2 linked regions of the Pokkaliibacter sp. MBI-7 genome follow. The protein of the gene in region 2 interacts with the protein of the main gene of each other region in a pairwise test. Links are inferred from orthologs where the notes say so. Each region holds a gene or a part of one and is shown on either strand. Other genes may lie near its edges.

The links.
Region 1: the proteins of cysE (region 2) and cysK interact in binary tests that used the Escherichia coli proteins (3 or more experiments, as listed by UniProt). The link is inferred for Pokkaliibacter sp. MBI-7 from one-to-one orthologs.

The regions. Positions count from the first base shown.
Region 1 is NZ_JARVTG010000002.1:1,463,270-1,470,896, reverse strand. Bases 2,916-5,741 are described here. They hold cysK (cysteine synthase A), read right to left. Parts: upstream 4,896-5,741; coding sequence 3,936-4,895; downstream 2,916-3,935. Other genes in these bases: QCD60_RS26355 (MoxR family ATPase), read left to right, coding at 5,126-5,741. In the rest of the region: QCD60_RS26380 (HAD-IIB family hydrolase), read right to left, coding at 1-137; tal (transaldolase), read left to right, coding at 882-1,841; more of QCD60_RS26355, read left to right, coding at 5,742-5,974; QCD60_RS26350 (VWA domain-containing protein), read left to right, coding at 5,978-7,156; QCD60_RS26345 (hypothetical protein), read right to left, coding at 7,493-7,627.
Region 2 is NZ_JARVTG010000001.1:2,957,617-2,962,004, reverse strand. Bases 247-3,094 are described here. They hold cysE (serine O-acetyltransferase), read right to left. Parts: upstream 2,147-3,094; coding sequence 1,346-2,146; downstream 247-1,345. Other genes in these bases: QCD60_RS13265 (exodeoxyribonuclease III), read left to right, coding at 483-1,256. Outside these bases: pyrE (orotate phosphoribosyltransferase), read right to left, coding at 1-40.

The sequences.
Region 1 (7,627 bases), on a different replicon or contig from region 2:
GCCTGCTGCAGGTTTTCCATCGCGGAGTAAGTCTCAGCGGGCAGGCGGCCCTGCCACGTCAGGGTGTCGTCCACATCAGTGAACAGGTAACGAGGCAAAAAGGGCAGAGTCTCCGGCAACCCTCCTGGTCTCATCATGGTTGAGTTCCTTACTGGTAGGCGATGAAAGGGCGTGATCTGGATGAAATATGTTTCATATTGTAGTTCTTCATTCGCGCGTTGTGGTGGTTTTATTTTGTTTCAAACGAAAATTTTATTATTGCGTACGATGTGTTGTGACTGTCCGATAGCTGAAACAATCCCTTCGTTCAGGTGCGGAAACAGGTAATTGCACTGGCCTGACAATGTTGTCGCAAATTGACAAAAAAGACGCCCAGAGTACACTTGTTACACGGCATAAATGGAAAATGCCATGTCGTTGTGAAAGATGAGGAAAAGGATGCCGCATTTGCAGCAACAGACACCAAAACGATGTCTGGTGGACCAGTATCTCGAAACGAATTTGACTAACTATCGCTGCAACTGAATCACTTTATTTTTACTGTTCAATCAATACCTCGCACATTGATTGCATTTGACTATCAGTTCCCGTGCTTTCTGATAGCGTTACTTGATTCAGCGGTTCAGCGCATACCACCGACTTTGTTTTACCCTCAAAAACCCGCCTCCCAGCGGGTTTTTCCTTATCTGGTGTGTTGTTTTGCCTTTGTTAGTGCTTGTGCTGCCGTCTGTAACCATATCGTTATTTCCCCGTGATCATATGTCGGGGCTGGTGCATAATCGGCGCACTGGTTACAGCGGTGGGCAAATCTTCTGATTTGACACTCCTGAGCACCGTCAGCCAGACGGACTCGCCGTCTGTCGTATTTTGCGTGAGGGAATATGGCTACGCTTCTGCAACAACTGAGTAACGTTACCACTGTCGTCGCCGATACCGGTGACCTTGCAGCTATTCAGGCTTTCCAGCCAATCGATGCCACCACCAATCCATCTCTGGTACTCAAGGCCATGGGCCAGCCACTGGCTGAGTCGCTGATCAGCACCGCTGTTGCCTGGGCCAAGCAGCAGGGTGGTGATCAGGCTACCCTGCTGGACAATACCGCCGACAAACTGGTGGTCAGCCTTGGTATGGAAATCCTCAAGCACATCCCGGGCCGTGTTTCTACCGAAGTGGATGCCCGCCTTTCCTTTGATACCGAGAAAACACTGACCAAGGCTCGTAAGCTGATCAAGCTTTATGAAGACGCTGGCATCGGCCGTGAGCGTGTGCTGATCAAGATTGCTTCTACATGGGAAGGCATCAAAGCGGCTGAGATTCTGGAAAAGGAAGGTATCAACTGCAACCTGACCCTGCTGTTCAGCTTTGCGCAGGCGCGTGCCTGTGCTGAATCGGGCGTATTTCTGATCTCTCCGTTTGTTGGCCGCATTCTGGACTGGTTCAAGAAGCAAAACCCTGGCACCGACTACGCACCTGAAGAAGAGCCTGGTGTCGTCTCTGTCAGTGATATCTTTAACTACTATAAGCGTCATGGTTATCACACCATCGTCATGGGCGCGAGCTTCCGTAACATCGGGGAAATCATTGCGCTGGCAGGCTGTGATCGCCTGACTATCAGCCCCAACCTGCTCGAAGAGCTATCAGCCAGTGAAGGTGATCTTCAGGTACGTCTGCACGCTCAGGCTGCCAGTGCCGACAAACCCCAGGCTTTGTCAGAGGCTGAGTTCCGCTGGCTGCACAACGAAGATGCTATGGCCACTGAAAAGCTGGCTGAAGGCATTCGCCTGTTTGCTGTTGATCAGAACAAGCTGGAAAAAATGTTGAGTGAGCGTCTGGTTGGCTGATCGCTGCTGACTTTTAGATAGAACCGGTATGGGGCTTCGGTTACTGAGAGCTGATAAGGTCTTCACCTACGGGTGAGGACCTTTCAGGTTGCCATGCCAAAGAATGGAGAGTGTGTTCATCCTGTTTGATTTAGCTTATTTTGGTATGCCATCTGCCGCGAAAAGTTGATAAAACAATCTGCTTCGATTCTCCCCAAAACTTTGTCAAAAACTTTTACTACCGCAACAACGGATAATTGACACGCCCCTTGGCTTTTATCTTAAGTATGGCCTGGCCGATGCGAATGTGAGCGATCACGTCACGACCGTAGCGCGCCACCACATGAAACAAGTCGTACACCACTTCGGTTCGAGGGTCGTGCCGCTTCACTTCCAGATCAAAAGCCGTATTCATGTCCATCGCGACCGCTTCGGTGTGCTTGCAGTGCTTGCCAAGCACCTGGAAGAAGGGACAGATGGCCTCACAGCTGTCGCCATGACCCACTCATAGCACACGCTTTCGCCCGGCATCCATGATCACCGTGGCATAGCGATGACCTTTGTGCAGAGCGAATTCATCCATGACCAGACGGCGTACCTTGCCCGGCTCGAAGGTATCGATGTCCGTTTCCAGACGGCGTTAATCGAGGGCCTGAGGGTATGCCAGTGCAAACCGGTCATTTGGCTGACAGGCTGTATGCGTAGCAACTCTTCAAGCCAGCTCTGCAAACGGCGAGTCAGACGGGAGGCGCCTTCCAGCCAGTCGATGTGCTCGCCCACACGTCCACACGTCTACACGCCCACAGTACAGGCAGCCGACCTGAGGCGACAGTTCAATCAGCAGCGTATTTTCAGTGACAGAGTGAGAGGTGACGACGTCGCAGCTTGGCTAGAAAACGGTAAAGTCAATAGGATGCATGGCGATAGCAGGGAGAGGGTGTTGGTGTGTTTGGCGACTACCAATCTACTCACTTCCCTGACTGTCAATCTGCTCTTCCCCAGAATCAGCGAAGAACCATTTTTTGGGATCAGCCGCCACAGGTCTACTACCAGCGCAATCACGCCTGGGAGCGCGCGAGCTGCATTAATTACTACATCGATCAGTGATCTCGCGTCGGACGGGATCGTCTCTTTCAGGTGCTGGCGGGTATCAGCTGCTTGTGCGCCCCTGGCTGTGTAAACCTACCACGTTGTTCAGTAGAGGAGGCCGGTTGACTGGAGGCTGATAGTGCAAGCTGGCATGAGGACGATGCCAGTTGTACTGATGAAGCCACAGCGGCCAATGAGCTCTGAGGATTCATAGGAGCGGGCATAAGTCCACTCACGCAGCGCCGTCTGGATAAAACCTCCGCCTTGCTATTCGTGCGTGGCGTATAAGGTTTGGTTCGATAGTGGCGGAGGTTCAAACGTATGCACAGCCGATGGAAGTGCCGGGATTGATAGCACGCGCCATTGTCTGTCAGCACGCGCACGAGACGAATGCCGAGGCGCCGATAATAGCGCACTGCCTGTAACAGAAGTGGCACGCACTTTTGTCGGTTTCGTCGGGGTAGATTGAACTGAAGCCAATGTGTGAATGATCATCGATGGCCACATGGGTGTTTTCCCAGCTGGCGCCGGGCGAGTCCTGTCGCCGGTTACCTGTTACGCGATGGTCAGGACGAAGGAAGCGGCCGAGCTTCTTGATATCCAGATGCAGCAAGCCGCCTGAGCAGACGTGCCACTGTACTGCATCCTACCTTCAGGTGGGCGCTGATCTGGCGATACGAGTGCCGGGCACGGCGTTGCTCGACGATGAGTTCCTATGTTTGAGGCGTGGCACGTGGGCTGCGATGCGGTCGGGATGAGCGTTTGTGCAGATCGGGCTCCCTCGGTAGCGCCTGAGCCATTTGTAGGCGGTGCGTACACTGAATCCAGCGGCCTGCGCCGCTTTTTCGGGGTGTAAGCCGACTTCGACAATGCGTTTGACGAACAGGGTTCGACCGTGAATGGTTAATTGGGCATGTTTATGGTTGTTCATTCGGGGTCTCGGTGTGTTGGGTCGCGCCTCCAATTCTCCGGATACGTCCCGAATGAACAACCTAATGAGAAATCACAGTTAGACATCGCAGCCTGTTATTGCTGTGTTTCCTGCTCACTGAACATACCGTCGAACAGGACGGACGACAGGTAACGCTCACCTGAATCGGGAAGAATAACTACGAAGGTCTTGTCTGCAAATTCGGGTTGTTCAGCCAGTCGAATCGCAGCAGCCATTGCCGCCCCACAGGAAATGCCAGCCAGGATGCCTTCTTCCTGCATCAGGCGGCGAGCCATAGCAATGGCCTCGTCATTAGTGACTTGCTCCACCCGGTCAACAATGTTCAGATCCAGATTCTTTGGTACGAAACCAGCGCCAATGCCCTGAATCTTGTGAGGGGCGGGTTTGATTTCCTGGCCCTGCAATTGCTGAGTGATCACGGGGGAGTCCACTGGCTCTACCGCCACTGAAGTAATGGCCTTGTGCTGTTTGATAAAGCGGCTGGTGCCGGAAATGGTGCCACCTGTACCTACACCCGCTACCAGTACGTCAATATTACCTTCCGTGTCGGCCCAGATTTCAGGCCCTGTGGTTTCTTCGTGAATCTTGGGGTTGGCAGGGTTTTCGAACTGCTGAAGCATCAGGCGCTTGCCGGGCTGCTCTTCCACAAGTTCGCGTGCTTTTTCTATAGCGCCTTTCATGCCTTTTGCAGGCTCAGTCAGTACCAGATTGGCGCCCAGCGCTTTGAGTACTTTGCGTCGCTCAAGGCTCATGGAGGCGGGCATGGTCAATGTAATGGTATAGCCACGGCTGGCAGCGACGAAGGCCAGTGCAATCCCGGTGTTGCCGCTGGTAGGTTCGACAAGCTCCATGCCTGGTTTGAGGGCGCCGGACTTTTCTGCTTCCCAGACCATGCTGGCTCCAATGCGGCACTTGACCGATCCTGCTGGGTTACGACTTTCCAGCTTGGCATACACCCTGGCTTTGGTCAGGCGATTGATTCTGACTAGCGGGGTGTGGCCGATGGTGAGCGAATTGTCAGCATAGAGAGGCATAGTAAAAATCCTTCTGTCTTTATAACTAAATGCAATACGTTTTTGAGGAGCTTTGGCTGCATGAGTATATAGCGACTATCCAGCCAGGTTGCAAATGAGTAATTCGGCAATTAATTATCTGGATTAGCGGAAGCTGGCAGGCCTCTCGATGCCTTGGTTATGGCCGTTAGTCTAAGTGGGGATTGCGGTGCTTTTCGCTATGCTGGATGGAAAGTGAATGGGAGTTGGTTATGACGCGTTTTTCAGGCAGTGATCGTTATATCGCGCCATCAGATCTGCAGCTGGCAGTTAATGCTGCTGTTCGTTTGCAGCGACCGCTGCTGGTCAAAGGAGAGCCTGGCACCGGGAAAACGCAGCTGGCGGAAGAGGTGGCCCGCAGTCTGGGCTATTCACTGATCAGCTGGCATATCAAGTCAACGACCAAGGCTCAGCAGGGCTTATATGAATACGACGCAGTATCTCGCCTGCGTGACTCTCAGCTTGGCGATGAGCGCGTCCATGATATTGCCAATTACATTGTTAAAGGTAAGTTGTGGGAGGCTTTTACTGCGGACAGCCCGGTGGTTCTCCTGATTGATGAAATCGATAAGGCTGACATCGAATTTCCCAACGATCTGCTGTTGGAACTGGATCGCATGGAGTTCTATGTGTACGAGACCAGGCAGACGGTAAAAGCAGTTCATCGACCGATTGTTATCATCACCAGTAACAATGAAAAGGAATTGCCGGACGCATTTTTGCGGCGCTGTTTCTTCCACTACATTAACTTTCCTGAGCGCGAAACCCTGAAGCAGATACTGCATGTACACCATGGAGATATAGAGACAGAGTTGGTTGAGCGGGCGCTGGACGTGTTCTTTGATATTCGCCAGCAAAACGGTATTCGCAAAAAGCCCAGCACTTCAGAGTTGATAGACTGGCTTAAGTTATTGATGGCCGATGAAATCAGTCGGGAAGCCCTGATCGAAAAGCAGGGCGCGCAGGCGATCCCACCTCTCGCCGGAGCGCTACTGAAAAACGAGCAGGACGTACACCTGCTGGAGCGCCTGGCATTCATGCATCGCCAGCAGAAGGGTTAAGACGTGCTGGTCGACTTTTTTACCGCCGTTCGTCAGGCGGGCGTCCCCTGTACGTTGCGTGAGTGGCTGGACTTGGTTGCCGCACTGGCCGCCGACGTGGCCTTTGCCAGTATGGATGATTTTTACGTGCTCGCCAGAACGGTGCTGGTCAAGGATGAAGCACACTACGATCGCTTTGATCGGGCTTTCGCAGCTTACTTCAAGGGTATTGAAAGCGTTGAGCTTGATGTTGCGCAGCTTATTCCTCGTGAGTGGTTGCTCAACCAGTGGCAGCGCTGGCTGACTGAAGAAGAGCGTCAGCAGTTGCAGCAGCATAACAACCTGCAGGAGCTGATGGAGAAGTTGTATCAGCGCTTGCGCGAGCAGAAGGAACGGCATGCAGGTGGCAACAAATGGATCGGTACCGGGGGGACATCTCCCTTCGGCGCTTATGGCGATCATCCTCAGGGGATTCGTATCGGCCAGGACGGCAATCGGCGTCATAGTGCAGTAAAGGTGTGGGATCAGCGCCTGTTCCGTGATCTGGATGGAGACGCCACGCTGGGTATTCGTCAGATCCAGATGGCCCTGCGACGATTGCGCCAGTTTGCCCGGGATGGCGCAGCAGATGAACTGGATCTGGAACATACCATCCGGGCGACCGCCCGTCAGGCGGGTATGCTGGATCTGCAGATGCGTGCGGAACGTCACAATGCGGTAAAGGTGTTGCTGTTCTTTGATATCGGCGGGTCAATGGACCCCTACGTACAGCTCTGTGAAGAGCTGTTCTCAGCCTGCCGGACAGAGTTCAAGCATCTGGAGTATTTCTATTTCCATAACTGCATCTACGAGTCAGTGTGGAAAACCAACATGCGCCGACAGCACAATCGGACAGAGCTGGAAGAAATCTGGCGCACTTACGATGCAGACTACAAAGTCATCATTATTGGTGATGCGTCCATGGCTCCCTGGGAGGTAACGCATCCTGGAGGCAGTGTCGAGCATTTTAATCAGGAAGCGGGGTCAGTCTGGTTGCAGCGTCTGAAGTCTCATTTCCGCAAGGTTGTGTGGTTAAGCCCCATGGCAGAGCGTTATTGGGACTACACGGAATCGCTGGTATTGATCCGACAGCTGATGGAAGGGCATATGTATCCACTCAGTCTGACCGGTGTTGAAGAAGGGATACATCATCTGAGCCGCTGATCCTATTGAAGCAAGAAAAAATAAAGGCAGCGTCACGCTGCCTTAAGGTTCAGTCATTGCATCGAAGGGGATGTCAGCAACGACCTTTTTTTGCTTGTCCCGGAGGGCAATGAGCAGGTCCGGGTGCCACGATTACGCCGGGTGTGTATACCTCGGCCTGCACACCGGGAGTGCTGACTCTTGCAGCGCACCCACTTAACGCCAGACCCATTGAAGCCCACACCAGTACAGTGATGACCAATCGCATTGCTACTCCTCGTATGCCACTCGCCTTGTATATTGTTGTGGCTTCAGGTGTGTTCTAGCAAGCAATGTGTATTTTATTTCAGCAGATTGTCAGTTTTTCTTGGGGTCCAGAGGGCGAGCAGGGCTCCACTTTGGATCAACCTTATAGCCGTTGACTTCCCCCGGGCGTGTATCCCCTTTGTAGGTATAGAGTGGCTGGCCCTTGTAAGCCCATTGCAGTGTTTC
Region 2 (4,388 bases):
GAATAGCGAACTCAATAAACTCGCGTTGATAGGCATGCATGTTTTGTCCTCTGCGTGATGGGTTGAAACAATGCGCGCATTTTAACTCACCACTCCCAGTGCAGCATCCGCTTTGCATGGATTTGATTAATACACGCAATATCAAGCAAATTCGCCACACAACCATGGCATTAATAGCCAAAAGTGCTATAGACGCTAGCCTCGACAGGGAGTGTGCAGTTACACTATGCCGGGCTGAACACACTTGACATCCGCATGAACCCCCAAAAGGTGTTATAATTCGCGGACTTAGAGGCAGCTAATAAGTAAGTAGCTTTTAGGCAGCACGCCGTCGTAGTAGCCGATTAAAATTTCTATACTTGCTACTCCCAGATTTTTGCATGCCCAGTCAATGCGGTGCCGCCTACTTACAGAATCTGCCCCAAGAATGTATGTGTTTCTTCACAGACCTGTTAGCAAGACTCTAAAGGACTCCATTACTGATGCGTGTCATCACCCTCAACGTGCAAGGCATCCAGCAAGCAGCTGAGCGCGGACTGTTTGACTGGATGGTCCAGCAAGACGCTGATCTGTATTGCCTGCAGGATCTGCGTGCCAAAGCCTACCAGCTGGACGATGCTATCTATCATCCTGCCGGCTACCAGGCCCACTTCTTCGATGCACCAGAAGACAATTACAGTGGCGTCGCCATTTATTGCAAACACCAACCAAAGGCCATCATGTCTGGCCTTGGCTTTGAACTGTGTGATTTCCACGGCCGCTATATTCAGGCCGATTATGACAAAATCAGCATTGGCTCGATTCTGCTTCCCTCTGGGGAGAATGACTTGCAAAAGCAGGCCGTTAAGAATGAATTCATGGAGCACATGCATGCGTTCTTCAAAAAGACCCTGCGCAAACGCCGTCAGTTTATCTTCTGTGGTACCTGGAACATTGCTCGAGAGCCACGAGATGTAAGTAACTGGTATGTAAACCAAAAGAACTCCGGCTTTCTGCCAGAAGAGCGTGCGTTTTTCCGTGATGTGTTTGACGAGATGGGTTTTGTCGACACGTTCCGTCAAGTGAACCAGGCTGATCGTCAGTTCACCTGGTGGCCCAGTTACAATCGCGCCTTTGAGCTGAATGAAGGTGCGCGTCTGGACTACCAGATTGCAACTGCAGATTTTGGCAAAAAAGTGCGTGCAGCAAAGATTATCAAAGAGCCTCGCTTCTCTAATCACGCGGCACTGATGATTGAATACGATCATGATCTGTAATCGGGCTTTCTGTCCCGCTTATAAAAAAGAAGCCTGCTATCAAGCAGGCTTCTTTTTGGGTGAAGAAATCAACTACAGAATACGCGCTCTCAACCTTCCTCCACCTCAGGCTCGAATACCTGATTCATGTCCAGCGCTGGCATAGTACATTCCGGACGCCCAACGATCTTGGCGGGCACTCCTGCTACCGTGGTATGAGGTGGAACAGGTCTCAACACGACACTCCCTGCGCCAACCTTCGCCCCCTCTCCAACTTCGATATTACCTAGCACCTTTGCACCTGCCGCAATCAGAACGCCATCACGTATTTTGGGATGCCGGTCTCCACTCTCCTTACCAGTCCCTCCCAAAGTGACTGACTGCAGAATGGAAACGTTGTCGCCAACAACAGAGGTTTCTCCAATGACAATACCTGTTGCGTGGTCGAGCATTATTCCCTTACCTATCCGTGCCGCTGGATGAATATCGACACCGAACACAACAGAAATCTGATTCTGCATAAAGATCGCCAGAGTACGCCGTCCCTGACGCCACAGCCAATTGGCTACGCGATATGCCTGTAGAGCATGAAAACCTTTGAGATAAAGCAGAGGAGTGAGGTACTCGCATACCGCAGGATCACGCTCGACAGTGGCTTTAATATCTGCACAGGCGGACTCAAGCAAAGCAGGTTCACCCCGGAACGCCTGCTGGATGATTTCCCGAATAGTAATCGCCGGAACAGTAGGACAGTCGAGTTTATTTGCCAAATGAAAGCTCAGTGCACATCCGATGTTATCGTGATTCAAAATGGTCGAATGAAAAAAGCTGGCAAGCATAGGCTCCTGGACAGACTGCGCGAGAGCTTCCTCGCGAACAATATGCCATACCTGTTGGGTAAACTCTGACATCGATAGATCTCGGCTGGTACTTATACTGAGAGGATTACAGACTGGGGATGGACGGCAGCTTTTTCAAGTGTCCAAGTGCTGGCTAACAAAACCACAAAGCACTTATTCAGTGTAAACAGCGCACCGAGCTGTAATCACTATCCACATATTATTTTTATGACCTAAAAGCAAAACCCCTGACCGTTGCCGATCAGGGGTTGCTGTGTTTCAATGCCTGGCGATGACCTACTCTCACATGGGGAAACCCCACACTACCATCGGCGCTGACGCGTTTCACTTCTGAGTTCGGGATGGAATCAGGTGGTTCCACGTCGCTATGGTCGCCAGGCAATTCTGGCTGAGTCTCTCGGACTTACTTCCTCTGCTCGCTCACTCTTCGCTCGCTCACAGCCGCCGGTTTACTCAAATAAGGGTGGCTCTAATTTGATTATTCGCATCTTCATGCGCTTGCGACGATCACAAAATCTCTTCGTCTATCCAGTGCTTAACCAAGTCTCTTAGCTTATATGGCCAAGCCGCACGGGCAATTAGTATGGGTTAGCTCAATGCCTCACAGCACTTACACACCCCACCTATCAACCTTGTGGTCTTCAAGGGCCCTTCAGAGGATTCAAGATCCAGGGAGATCTCATCTTGAGGGGGGCTTCCCGCTTAGATGCTTTCAGCGGTTATCCCGTCCGAACATAGCTACCGGGCAATGCGATTGGCATCACAACCCGAACACCAGCGGTTCGTCCATTCCGGTCCTCTCGTACTAGGAACAGCTCCTCTCAAATCTCCAACGTCCACGGCAGATAGGGACCGAACTGTCTCACGACGTTCTAAACCCAGCTCGCGTACCACTTTAAATGGCGAACAGCCATACCCTTGGGACCGGCTTCAGCCCCAGGATGTGATGAGCCGACATCGAGGTGCCAAACACCGCCGTCGATGTGAACTCTTGGGCGGTATCAGCCTGTTATCCCCGGAGTACCTTTTATCCGTTGAGCGATGGCCCTTCCATTCAGAACCACCGGATCACTAGCACCTACTTTCGTACCTGCTCGACCTGTCCGTCTCGCAGTTAAGCACCCTTCTACGCTTGCACTCATTGGCTGATTTCCGACCAGCCTGAGGGTACCTTCGCGCTCCTCCGTTACTCTTTGGGAGGAGACCGCCCCAGTCAAACTGCCCACCACACACTGTCCTCGACCCGGATCACGGGCCTGAGTTAGAACCTCAATGGTGTCAGGGTGGTATTTCAAGGTTGGCTCCACAGAAACTGGCGTCTCTGCTTCTAAGCCTCCCACCTATCCTACACAAACAACATCAAAGTCCAGTGTGAAGCTACAGTAAAGGTTCACGGGGTCTTTCCGTCTAGCCGCGGATACGCTGCATCTTCACAGCGAGTTCAATTTCACTGAGTCTCGGGTGGAGACAGTGCCGCCATCATTACGCCATTCGTGCAGGTCGGAACTTACCCGACAAGGAATTTCGCTACCTTAGGACCGTTATAGTTACGGCCGCCGTTTACCGGGGCTTCGATCAAGAGCTTCGCTTGCGCTAACCCCATCAATTAACCTTCCGGCACCGGGCAGGCGTCACACCCTATACGTCCACTTTCGTGTTTGCAGAGTGCTGTGTTTTTAATAAACAGTTGCAGCGGCCTGGTATCTTCGACTGCCAGCAGCTTACGGAGCGAGTCCTTCACCACCGGCAGCGCACCTTCTCCCGAAGTTACGGTGCCATTTTGCCTAGTTCCTTCACCCGAGTTCTCTCAAGCGCCTTGGTATTCTCTACCTGATCACCTGTGTCGGTTTGGGGTACGGTCCTGTTTACCTGAAGCTTAGAGGCTTTTCTTGGAAGCATGGCATCAACCACTTCGCTCATGCGAGCTCGTCATCAGTCCTCAGCATTGGCCGTGCGGATTTGCCTACACGTCCTGCCTACAACCTTAAACACGGATAACCATCACCGTGCTGGCCTAGCCTTCTCCGTCCCCCCATCGCAGTAAACAGCGGTACAGGAATATTAACCTGTTTCCCATCGACTACGCCTTTCGGCCTCGCCTTAGGAGCCGACTCACCCTGCCTCGATTAACGTTGGACAGGAACCCTTGATCTTCCGGCGAGGAGGCTTTTCACCTCCTTTATCGTTACTTATGTCAGCATTCGCACTTCTGATATCTCCAGCATGCCTTACAGCACACCTTCGCAGACTTACAGAACGCTCCCCTACCACTCCTCAATGAGGAATCCGCAGC